Regions from separate parts of the Cytobacillus sp. GQ23 genome, predicted to be linked through region 3. Evidence: riboswitches for the same ligand, from Rfam matches in the RefSeq annotation. Region 3 holds a riboswitch; each other region holds the start of a gene.
What was found. Region 3 has a riboswitch for S-adenosylmethionine ahead of AC6CHU_RS19815 (methionine ABC transporter ATP-binding protein). Riboswitches for the same ligand answer to the same signal wherever they lie in the genome.
Positions count from the first base shown of each region.

Region 1: it holds a riboswitch for S-adenosylmethionine, as region 3 does, so the genes downstream of both, AC6CHU_RS25375 (homoserine dehydrogenase) here and AC6CHU_RS19815 (methionine ABC transporter ATP-binding protein) in region 3, are expected to answer to the same signal.
Region 2: it holds a riboswitch for S-adenosylmethionine, as region 3 does, so the genes downstream of both, AC6CHU_RS22945 (methionine ABC transporter ATP-binding protein) here and AC6CHU_RS19815 (methionine ABC transporter ATP-binding protein) in region 3, are expected to answer to the same signal.

Region 1 covers NZ_JCAXER010000051.1:8,218-12,446, reverse strand. Annotated here, with positions in the region: gene yhbH (sporulation protein YhbH) at 1-450, shown strand, start outside; gene AC6CHU_RS25385 (general stress protein) at 509-1,117, opposite strand; gene AC6CHU_RS25380 (NUDIX hydrolase) at 1,332-1,967, shown strand; SAM riboswitch class I at 2,047-2,148, shown strand; gene AC6CHU_RS25375 (homoserine dehydrogenase) at 2,257-3,474, shown strand; gene AC6CHU_RS25370 (hypothetical protein) at 3,535-3,729, opposite strand; gene AC6CHU_RS25365 (CBO0543 family protein) at 3,869-4,229, opposite strand, start outside.
Region 2 covers NZ_JCAXER010000036.1:12,810-17,038, forward strand. Annotated here, with positions in the region: gene AC6CHU_RS22935 (MetQ/NlpA family ABC transporter substrate-binding protein) at 1-792, opposite strand, end outside; gene AC6CHU_RS22940 (methionine ABC transporter permease) at 805-1,473, opposite strand; gene AC6CHU_RS22945 (methionine ABC transporter ATP-binding protein) at 1,466-2,491, opposite strand; SAM riboswitch class I at 2,644-2,748, opposite strand; gene AC6CHU_RS22950 (O-acetylhomoserine aminocarboxypropyltransferase/cysteine synthase family protein) at 2,889-4,205, opposite strand.
Region 3 covers NZ_JCAXER010000026.1:18,352-22,580, forward strand. Annotated here, with positions in the region: gene AC6CHU_RS19805 (MetQ/NlpA family ABC transporter substrate-binding protein) at 50-874, opposite strand; gene AC6CHU_RS19810 (methionine ABC transporter permease) at 898-1,563, opposite strand; gene AC6CHU_RS19815 (methionine ABC transporter ATP-binding protein) at 1,553-2,566, opposite strand; SAM riboswitch class I at 2,647-2,751, opposite strand; gene AC6CHU_RS19820 (CsbD family protein) at 2,944-3,135, shown strand; gene AC6CHU_RS19825 (C40 family peptidase) at 3,182-4,168, opposite strand.

The DNA.
Region 1 (4,229 bases), on a different contig from region 3:
CGGTTCCTGAGAACCAAATATGAAACTGTCGAAATTGAATTTATTGCTCATCATACTGAAGCAAAGGTAGTTTCAGAGGAAGATTTCTTTTCCAAAGGAGAAAGCGGAGGAACGATTTGTTCATCTGCCTACCGAAAAGCGCTTGAATTGATTGATGCTAAGTATGACCCGCGCAAATACAATATTTACCCTTTCCACTTCTCAGACGGTGATAACCTAACCTCTGATAATGCACGCTGTGTCAAGCTGGTGGAAGAACTGATGAAGGTCTCCAATATGTTTGGATACGGTGAGGTCAACCAGTATAACCGCCACTCGACCCTGATGTCCGCCTATAAAAATATTAAGAATGAAGATTTCCGATATTATATTCTTAAGCAAAAAGCAGATGTATTCCATGCGATGAAGAGCTTCTTTAAAAGGGAAGAGGATAACAAGAAATATGCGTAAGAGAGGGGAAACCTCTCTTTTTGTTTCAGCAAAAAGCCCCCTTTTCAGGGGGGTTATGCTATTTAAGCCTTTCCTTGGCAAGCTGCTCATCTCTATTTAATTCTGAGCTGATTTTTATCGCTGAATTAGTTGAAGTCTGAACACGATTATGATTCTCATTGACACAGCATGTACCTGCGGATTTATCTGCAAGTGTCTTGATATCCGATTCATGGACAGCCTCCCGGGCTGAAGCACTCTCCAAATATCCTTCAGAGTTTTCAGCATTGATCCTCTGATTGTCCTGAGGGGACCCAGGATATTGCCCATAATAGTCAGCGATTAAAACATATTTTCCATCAAAAACCATGCTTGCGTACTGATCCAGATCATGTTCATCAAACCGTGTACCATCTTTTTTATCAGGATCAATTCCGGAACTTGTGTCCGGGTCTTCCCCCATGAAAAGAGCTTTAACTGAATCAAGAAAACGCTGATTGCCCAGTTCCTGAGATCCGACTATTCGCAAGTTTACTCCGTAATTGTCTGCAAAGGCTTCAAGGTTTGCTCCATCCTTTGAGACGATCACAAGATTTTCCTTCTGATACCCATTTGACCCTGCGCCTTCAATGGCCTCTTTAAGCTCTTGCTGTGTATCGTATCCGCCTATTAATATATTCTTCTGCATATTTTTCACTCCCATTGTCATTTGATATTTTTTTATTTTCCCTGAATTGCAGGCGGGGAAACCTTCTTTTACTTTTGAAGGGCAGGGACCATTAATACAGCAGATGGGCCTTAATCTTTATATGGGACAAGCCGTATATATTAATAAAACGCAAAGAATACAGTATGATAAGGATATAAAAACTGAAATGTATTGCTGCTGGAGGTGGGCAGAAATGGAGATTGAGAAACTGGCTAAAAGGCTGAGGAACAGAACCCCCATCATTTTAGGGAGTGAGCGATATTCGAAATTCGCTATTTTGCTTCCGCTGGTTGAGATCAATAATGAGGTTCATGTCCTTTTTGAAGTGCGTTCATTAAAAATGAGAAGGCAGCCTGGGGAGGTATGTTTCCCCGGGGGAAGAATAGATCCGGAAGATAGGGATGAAGAGCATACGGCCATCCGTGAAACCTCTGAGGAACTCGGTGTGGATGAAGACAGCATCACAGATGTTTCCCCGCTTGATTACATGATTTCTTTTGGCCAGATTATTTACCCTTATGCAGGCATAATCCAAAACCCGGAGCAGATTGTGCCGAACCCTGATGAAGTAGAAGAGATCTTTACTGTCCCTCTTTCATTTTTAAAAAACGTAAAGCCGGAAACATATCACGTGAATTTTAAAGTAGAGCCGGAAGAAAATTTTCCTTTTGACTTGATTGCCGGAGGAGAAAATTACAATTGGCAGACAAGAAGAGCAGAAGAAGTATTTTATTATTTTCAGGATAAGGTCATCTGGGGGCTTACAGCCAGGATTCTTAAGCACTTTCTTGAAATCATAACGGATACCAGGGAAAGTGAAAGCGTTTGAAGAAAATAATTTATCAAAAAAAAGGTTGACGCAGTCCTTAAAAATGTTTATCATTCATATAAATTGAATACTTAGAAACTTCTTATCAAGAGAGGCGGAGGGACTGACCCTATGAAGCCTCGGCAACCAGCATTTATGCACGGTGCCAAATTCAGAGGAATACATTTTCCGAAGATAAGAAGGCGGAATGAACGGATAGTAAATTCAAACCCCTTCTTGTCTGTAATGGACGGAAGGGGTTTTTTGTTTTACGGCAGGCACGATAAATTGTATCCAGGGGGAATGAGAGATGTCAGTGATAACGATTGGGCTATTGGGGTTTGGAACAGTTGGAAAAGGAGTATATGAAACGATCAGCAAACATCAGGGAAGGCTACAGGCGGTATTAGGGAAAGAAGTGAAGGTCGCAGCCATCCTTGTTAAAAATGTGAATAAGCATACTTTGCCTGATGATGAGGTGCTTTTAACAGATGACTTTCAAGATATCATTGAGCTTCCAAAGCTTGATGTCGTAATTGATGCCATTGTTGGCAGGGAACCGGGCTATACATATTTACGCCAGGCAATATCGAGAGGATGCCATGTCATTACAGCCAATAAGGAAATGTTTGCATTTCATGGAAGTGAGCTTTCGAGGCTTGCAAAAGAAAAGAATGTATCACTGGGATTTGAAGCAACTGTCGGCGGCGGAATTCCCATCATTCAGACCATCAAACAGCTGCTGAATGCCAACCGGATAGAACGAATTGAAGGAATATTAAATGGCACATCCAATTTCATTTTGACAAGTATGAGGGAGGAGAATTTATCATTTGAAGAAGCACTGAGAATAGCTCAGGAAAAAGGTTATGCAGAAGCCGATCCCAAAAATGATATCGAAGGATATGACGCCTTTTACAAAGCAGTTGTTCTAAGCGAGCTGGTATTTGGGAAAGCGCCGGCACAGGAATACTCTGTCAGAGAAGGTATTACTGATATTACGATTGAGCAAATTACTTTGGCTGATTCGCTGGGCCTGAAGTTCAAGCATGTAGCATCCATTCAGAAGGAAAAAGATTCTATCCGCTGTACAGTAAAGCCGGTCCTGACAGGAGAAGCACATCCTTTGTACAGAGTAGAAGGCGTGCAAAATGCCGTTTCCATCGATGCAGATATTGTCGGAAATATCAGCCTGCAGGGGCCAGGAGCAGGCATGTTCCCAACGGCAAGTGCAATTATTGAAGATTTAATTCATGCAGGAAAAGCCGATTTTCCTTCAGCATTTGAGGAAGCAGTATCGGAAGAGAACGTTGTTGAACAGCAGATCTGGGTTGTATTTGGTAATGCTGAGCAAACAGAGCTGCCAGAGGGAATTGAAATCATCAGCAAAGTGTCAAAAGAGGCTGTGATTGTTAAGGCATCTGCAGAAGCTGTGTCATTATTAGACAGATCTGATTGGAAGGCATATCAAGTGCTTGGAGATTATGCACATGATGCGGTGAAGCATAAGCAGGTTCAGCCGGTCTAAAAAACAGAAGGGGCAGCTTACGAGCTGCCCCTTCTGAAGTATAATTTGAGATGGTGGATACTAAGCCTGCTGTTTATTCAATAATGGATTATTTAATCCTGAATACAGGTCTTTAACATGAACTGTTACTATCTTAGCGCCAATCTGGACATGGACCATATTATCAAAAACGGCTGTTACCAGGCCGTTTAATGAAACATTTGCACCAATATTGAGATCTTTGCCGGGAGATTTAACATTTTTCTTGTTTGCCATCCGTAACACCATCCCATTCCAATTTATTGAAACTTATACATAGAATATTGCCTTTTTATAGTAAAATAAACGCTTTAATCAAAAATGTCCAGTAAAATTGCTTGTTTTTTTATCGACAAATTGTATTGAAATTAGACACTTATCTAAAAACTGTTGATGGTACATCGAACTGTCTCCATAGGAAGATGAAGAAAAGAATGGACAGCCCCCATGCTGCAGCTGGCCGCTTGAAATGCACCCAGAGGATAATAAACATAACAGCATTGAAAAGAATCGACCATTTTAAATTCCATCCATTATCATACTTTATCAATTTTAATTTGATGTCAACAATCTCATTAACCGTATAGAGAAGGACCCAGCCAGAGATATAGAGCAGTTTTTTAATAAGGTTGCCTGCAGGGAATCTATACAAATAGATTAAAATGGTGGCAGGATACTTTACAGCGATAATGGATAAACTGACATGGGTGTTTGTAAGATTCGCTTTCTCATCGATT
Region 2 (4,229 bases), on a different contig from region 3:
CTGGATCTCCTTTGAACGAAGCACCTCTACAAGAGCTTTAATTCCTTCTTTCTCTTCATCACCTGTACGGACTGCAATTACATTTACATATGGTGAATCTTTGTCCTCAATAGCAATTGAATCTTTAAGAGGATTTAATCCTGCATCAATTGCATAGTTGGAGTTAATCAGAACTGCATCCCCTTCTCCATTATTGTAGATCTGAGGAAGAAGTGATGCTTCATATTCAGTATCAAACTCTAATTTTTTCGGATTGTCTTTTATATCTTCCAGTGTTGCTTCCGTTTTTTCAACATCTTCATTTAAAGTGATAAGTCCCTCAGCTTCCAGCATGGAAAGAATGCGGCCATGGTCTGCAACTGAGTTGCTCATGATGATTGTAGCACCCTCAGGAAGCTCCTCAAGATTCTTATATTTCTGGGAGTATACACCGATTGGCTCAATATGAATTCCGCCTGCATTTGTAAAATCATAGCCATGCTCAGCTTTCTGCGACTCAAGATAAGGAATATGCTGGAAGTAGTTTGCGTCAAGCTCTTTAGACTCAAGAGCCTGATTTGGCAATACATAATCCTGGAATGTTACAACATCAAGTTCAAAGCCTTTTTCTTCAAGTAATGGCTTTGCTTCTTCAAGAATTTCCGCGTGAGGCACATTGGATGCTCCCACCGTAATCTTTTTGCTATCTTTATCTCCGCCTTCTCCGGCACTGCCGTCTTTTTCTGAAGTGCCGCAAGCTGCAAGTACAAGGGCAACTGCCAGTGCAAGAGCAAGTGATAACCACTTTTTCATGTAAATCTCTCCTTATCGTTTGTCTAATTTTGTTGTAATAATATCTCCAATAAATTGGATGATAAATACGATGATTAAAATAATTACGGTCGCCATAAGCGTCACATCACTTCGGCTCCGCTGAAAACCTTCAAGGTATGCCAGATTCCCAAGTCCACCAGCGCCGATAACACCAGCCATAGCTGTGTAGCCAACCAGTGCGATAGCTGTTACAGTAATTCCCGAAACAAGGGCCGGCATTGATTCCGGAAGCAGCACCTTCCAGATGATCGTGCTTGTTTTTGCGCCCATTGACTTGGCTGCTTCAATTACCCCTTTATCTATCTCCCTCAAGCCGATTTCCACCATTCGGGCATAGAACGGAGCAGCACCAATAATTAATGCAGGCAATGCTGCATCCTCCCCAATCATTGTTCCCAATAGAAACTTCGTAAATGGAATTAATAAAACAATCAGGATGATAAATGGAATTGAACGGAATATATTGACGAACGCAGAGATAACTTTATTAATTGGCGCATTTTCCCAAATATTCCCCCTAGCTGTCAAAAAGAGCAGCAGCCCCAGCACCGCTCCCAAAATAAAGGTTGCGATAACAGAAATAGCAGTCATATAGAGGGTTTCCACAGTAGCCTCCCACATGGAATCCCATTTTACATTTGGAAACCATTCATTAAGCATTGGAAATCACCTCCACGCCTACCTGCTGGGAATGGATATATTCAATTGCTTTTGCAACTTCCTCTGCTTCTCCATCAACATGGATGAATAAGGTACCATAAGAACCATTCTGCGTCTGGGAAATCTTCCCTTGAAGAATATTTACAGTTACCTGGAAATGACGGATCAGGTTAGTAATCAATGGCTGTTCAGCTGATTCGCCGACAAATCCTAATTGAACTACTTTTCCTTGTGGATACAAATCTACAAGATGATCAATCGTTTCCTTCGTTTCTTCAGGCTCTGTCACCTGCTGAACAAACCGCTTTGTTATTTCTGCTTTTGGATTCTTAAAGACATCTAATACAGGTCCGATTTCAACAATTCGGCCGCCTTCCATAACAGCAACCCGATGGCAGATTTTACGGATCACGTGCATTTCATGTGTAATCAGAACAATGGTTAAGCCCAGGCGTTCATTGATGTCAACAAGCAGCTCCAAGATGGAATCTGTTGTTTGAGGATCAAGTGCAGATGTGGCCTCATCACAAAGCAGCACTTTTGGGTTGTTAGCAAGGGCTCTGGCAATTCCGACCCTTTGCTTTTGACCGCCGCTAAGCTGAGATGGGTAGGCTTCTTCCCTTCCTTCCAGACCAACTAGTTTAATGAGCTCGTCTACTCTTTTGAGCCTTTCCTGCCGGGAAACACCAGCGATTTCTAGCGGAAATGCAATATTTTCTCTTACTGTTCTCGACCATAACAGGTTGAAATGCTGGAAGATCATGCTTATTTCCTGACGTGCTTTTCTTAGGTTGCTTCCCTTTATCTTTGAAACCTCATTGCCGGCTACTGTTACGCTGCCATGGGTAGGAAGCTCCAGCCCATTCAGCATACGGATTAATGTACTTTTACCAGCACCGCTATATCCGATAACACCGAATATCTCTCCTTCTTTTACCTCCAGGTTTACATCATCCACAGCTTTTACCTGGCTGTTTTTTGAAGAGAATATCTTCTGAACATCTGTTATAGAAATCAATGTGATAGTCACCTCTTTTATCGAAAGATACAGATAATAATTAATTGGCTGCTTCTATTTACCTATTTTTTACTCACAATAGACTTTCATGCGCAAATGCAAAAATGCCTTCCTGCACATGAGCAGAAAGGCATAAATAAATTTAGTCCTTCCTCTCATCTATCAAAGCTATGCTTTGAGTGAATTGGCACCATTTCAACTAAATTGACGGTTGCCGGGCTTCATAGGGCACTTCCCTCCACCTCTCTTGATAAGAGCGTTACGTTCTATATTCAATTAATACTTTAAATTATTTAAGCAGTTTTTTAATTACGTTTGCTATCGTATCATAGGCGATAAAAAGGTGTCAACGATGAAATTTCAAACTTTCGGAAAAAAGCGAATGGTAAATTATCCTTTACGCTTTTGCGGCCAACGATGTAAGACCCGCAGCTGTTTCAATGGCCTGTTCCAGATCTTCAATCAAATCCTCCGCATTCTCAATTCCGATCGAAATCCGAATTAGATCTTCCGGTACACCGGCAGCCTTTAAACCTTCCTCATCCAGCTGCTGATGAGTGGTGCTTGCAGGGTGGATAATCAGGCTCTTTGCGTCCCCGACATTGGCCACATGTGCCCAAAGCTTCAGGCTATTGATCAGCTTGGCTCCAGCCTCTCTTCCGCCAGCGATTCCAAATACAGCCACTGCTCCGGCTCCTTTTGGCAAGTATTTATCTGCCAATTTTTTGTCCGGGTGGCTTTCATGGCCTGGATAAAGCACCCAATTAACAGCTGGATGCGCCTCCAGATATTCCACTACCTTTTTGGCATTGGCAACATGCTCCTTCATTCTTACATGAAGAGTTTCAAGGCCCAGTGTGAATTGGAATGCACTTTGTGCACTCATTGCAGGCCCTAAATCTCTCAACAGCTGTACTCGGGCTTTGATAATATAAGCCGCTTCACCAATTGCTTCACTATAAACAATATCATGATAGCTCGGATCCGGTTTTGTAAATCCCGGAAACTTAGGGGAATTCCAGTCGAAATTTCCGCCGTCAACAATTATACCGCCCATTGTAGTTCCATTGCCGAGCAGCCATTTTGTCGCAGAGTGTATTACAATGTCAGCCCCATGCTCAATTGGCCTGCAAAGATAAGGAGTAGCAAAAGTGTTATCGACAATTAGCGGCACACCATTTTCGTGTGCAATTGCGGCAACTTTTTCAATATCAAGGATCTTCAGGCTCGGGTTTCCAATCGTCTCGGCGAAGACAGCCTTTGTTTTATCTGTTATTGCACTGCGGAAATTTTCCGGATCCTTTGGATCGACGAGTCTCACCTTTATTCCGTACTTAGGAAGTGTGACTGCAAACAAATTATATGTACCTCCATATAAATTTGAGGCAGCAACAATTTCATCACCTGCTTCAGCAATATTTAAAATAGCCAGTGTTATGGCAGATTGGCCGCTTGCAAGAGCCAGCGCACCCACTCCTCCTTCAAGAAGGGCTACCCTTTCCTCAAATACACTGACAGTGGGGTTATGTATCCTGCTATAAATATATCCCTGCTCTTTCAGAGCAAAGAGGTCTGCAGCGTGATCTGTATCCTTGAATTGATAAGCATTGTTCTGATAAATCGGAACTGCCCTCGCACCGGTTACAGGGTCAGGCTTGAGTCCGCCATGCACTCCAATGGTTTCAAAACGGTAGTTTTGCTTTTTGTCTGTCATCATAATCTCTCCTCTATAATAATG
Region 3 (4,229 bases):
ATAAAAAAATACGCCAGAAGGTCTGGCGCATTCTCTTATTAATATTTTTTTATTTCATCCACTCCGGCTTACCGAAGCCTTCAAACTGTTCATCGATAACCTTTTCGAATTCATCAGATTCAACAGCTGCCTTTAAGTCCTTGGCTAGTTGTTTATCTGTATTTTTCGTGTCAATTACGACTCGATTTCGGTACTTATCTGGCATGTCCTCTAGTTGCAGTGCATCGAGCAAATCCATCTTTGCAGCGAGGGCATAGTTTCCTGGTACGGCTGATAAATCAACACTGTCCACTGCACGCGGCAGCTGGGCAGCTTCAATTGGCTTAAACTGCAGGTTCCTGACATTGTCTTCTACATCTTTTTCAGAAATAGTAAGCGGATCAGCTTCTGCATTTATTGTGATAAGTCCTGCATCCTCAAGGATTAAAAACGCGCGCGCCGCATTCGTTGGATCATTTGGTATGGCAATAGCTGAACCTTCTTTGATTTCCTCGAATGAAGCGAATTTTTTTGAATAAATGCCCATTGGGGCAGTTGGGACGGTAATCACTTCTGACAGCTCAATATTATGTTCTTTTGCAAAAGTCTCCATATAAATTTTATGCTGGAAAAGATTAGCATCCAGGTCTCCTTTTGAAAGGGCAAGGTTAGGCTGGATATAGTCACTAAATTCTACTACATTTACTTTATAGCCTTTATCTTCAAGAATTGGCTTTATTGCTTTGCTGACCATGTCACTGTATGGACCCGAAGTAGCACCAATGCTGATATTTTTCTTATCACCGCTTGCCTCGGAAGATGAGTTCTCACTTCCGCACGCCGCAAGTACAGCAAATGTAAGCATAAGTATGAATGCAAATGTTATCTTTTTCATTTTATTTCCCCCTGATGATATTTTTATCTTTTATCAACTAATCTGGCGATCCGGTCCCCGGCAAATTGGAAAATCTGGACTAGACAAATTAGAATAATAACAGTTGTGAACATGACTGTATTGTCATAACGGTAATAACCAAAGCGTATCGCAAGGTCCCCGACTCCACCGCCGCCGACAATACCTGCCATTGCAGAGTATGCTACAAGACTGATGACCGTAATGGTAATTCCCTGAACAATCCCCGGCTTTGCCTCAGGTACGAGTACATCCTTTACAATCATCCACGGTGTAGCCCCGACTGCTACAGCAGCCTCAATGACACCTTTATCAATCTCTCTTAAAGACTGTTCTACAACCCTCGCAAAAAACGGAATGGCAGCAACTGAGAGTGAAACCGATGCAGCAGTCGGTCCAATGGTCGTTCCGGTAATCAAATTAGCTAATGGCAAAAGAGCAATTAGCAGAATAATGAACGGAATGGAACGGATCATATTGACAATGAAGCCGACAATGTTTTTAAAAACGGTATTTTCCAAAAATAGACCCTTATCAGTTACAAAAAGCAAAACACCTGTTGGCAGACCAACAATGATGGCTACTGCAATAGATATTCCAACCATATAAATGGTCTCTAAAAATGCTTTATTCAGTTCCGGCAGTATAGCTATTAAACTTTCAAGCTGCATCACGAACCACCTCCAAATTCCTTGTCCGGTCTGTAATATATTGAATGGCTCTTTCGACTTCAAGCACAGGACCTGTTATCGCCATAACAAAAATCCCGAGCGGTTTTTCCTGAATGTATTCGATTTTTCCATGAAGGATATTCCCCTTCACTTTAAATTGCTGAAACACCTCAGAAATAACAGACTCCTCTGCAATTCTTCCCTGGAAGTACACCTTAATAATCTTGCCTTCACGTTCCTTTAAAAGCTTCTCAGGCAAGTCAAATTGAAGCACGCTATTAATGAACTTTTTGGTCAGCGCTTCTCTCGGGCTGGCGAACAAATTATAGACCTTACCTTCTTCAATTACTTTTCCATCCTGCATGACAGCCATTCTGTCACATATTTCTTTAACAACTTCCATTTCATGTGTAATTAGTACAATGGTCAGATTTAATTCTTTATTAATTTTTTTCAACAGAGACAAAATGGACTTGGTAGTGCTTGGATCAAGTGCTGATGTAGCCTCATCACACAAAAGAACTGATGGATTGTTTGCCAGTGCACGGGCAATGCCAACACGCTGTTTTTGCCCGCCGCTAAGCTGTGATGGGTAGACATCCCTCTTATCCGTTAATCCGACCATATCAAGCAATTCATGAACTCGTGCTTCTATTTCAGTCTTCGTTTTGTTTGCTGCTTTTAAAGCAAAAGCAATATTTTCGAATACGGTTTTCGAACTAACCAAATGAAAATGCTGAAAAATCATGCCAATTTTTAAACGCGCCTGGCGAAGCTCTTTCTTGCTTAAAGACGTTAAAGATAATCCATCAATAAGGATTTCTCCAGAAGTGGGCTTCTCCAATAAATTTAAACACCGCAGCAAAGAGCTTTTGCCTGCTCCACTGTATCCGACGATGCCAAAAATCTCCCCTTTTTCAATCTTAAGCGATACATGATCAACACCAGTTACTTTACCTTTCTTAGTTTCATAGACTTTTTCAAGTTCTTTAATTTCTATCATGCAGATCCCCCCAGTTTCATTGCCCCTTTTCAAACAAAAAACCTCTTTCCATTCGGGAAAGAGGCATCGTTATGTATCACGACTTATCTTTCAGAATGAAATCATTCTGCAGGAAGTGGCACCGTTCCATTATGGAGGTTGCCGGACGTCATAGGGCCTGATCCCTCAGTCACTCTTGATAAGTAAATTATTTAATTGATAGTAAAAATAATATATCTATAATAATAAATTGTCAATAAGTTTTTAATTTTCCATCATTATAAGAAACACATTCGTTATGGTTTGAGAAATAAAAATGCTTTTTTATTATATCAATTGTTTGGACTTTTTCATTTTGGGTATTTAAGAAGTAAGCAATAACTTAGGAGGGTGCAAATATGAATAGAGAACAAACAAAAGGGAATGCTGACCAATTTAAAGGTGAATTAAAAAAACAATACGGCAAACTGACCAATAACGAATCTAAAGAAGCGGAAGGCAATATGGATAAGTTAAAAGGACAAACCGAGGAAAAATGGGGAGACGCAAAGGAAGCTCTTTCCAAGACTTTTAATGATCGAAGAGATTAAAAAAAAGTACTCAGTGCTTATTAAAGCGCTGAGTACTTTTTTATAACTAAAAAGTGGTTTTTGCCCCTAAGTAACGAGGCTTCCAATAAGAATTATTCATATCGCTTATTTCTACACCCCGTGAAGAACCGGCATGAATGAACTTATAATCGCCAAGATATATTCCAGCATGTGATGGACCTGATTGGTAAGTCTCAAAGAATACCAAATCTCCCACTTTTGGTGAGGCAACATGTTTTGTGGCACTCCAAATGGATGCAACTGTACGAGGAATAGAGATTCCTGCTTTCCCATATACATAGTTCAAATAGCCGCTGCAGTCAAATCCTGCAGGAGTGCTTCCTGCCCATTTATAAGGTGAACCGATGTATTTTTTTGCTTCAGAAATAAGTTCATTTACCTTGGATGTCGATTGAGCAGCTACCTGTGATTCTGCCGGCTTGCTTGCTGCAGCACCTGATACCTTTATCGTTTTGCCGGCATAAATGATGTCTGAAGTAAGATTATTCAAGGCTTTTAACTGTGAAACCGATAGGTTATGGCGAGATGCAATACCTGAAAGAGTATCTCCTCTTTGGATAGTATAAGATCCAGTGCTAGCAGGAAGAGAAGGTACAGCAGTGTTAGCCGAACCTTTCACTTTTAGCTTTTGTCCCGGATAAATCGTGTCACTGCTGATTCTGTTTAAACTCTTAAGGGTACTGACAGAAAGGCCGTGTGTTCTTGCAATTCCCCATAAAGTATCGCCTGATTTCACTGTGTAGCTGACTGTACTGACAGAAGAACCGCCAGCTGCTGCGTCATGGCTGTGCGGTGCCAGCAGAGTCAGAGCTTGTCCTTTATAAATTATTGAGCCTGATAGATTATTCCATGTCTTTAACTCTTCAATTGAAAGATTATTAGAGCGAGAGATTCCCCATAAGGTGTCACCAGACTGAACTATATATTTATTTTCATGTGCACTTGCTTCTCCATTGAACGGTGTAATCAAAAAACCAGCTGTCGCAGCCATTGTAAGTAGTTGTTTCTTCAAGTTGTACACTCCTTAAATTTCTTTGACATCCTAATATTAGTAATATTTCTAGTAAAATCCT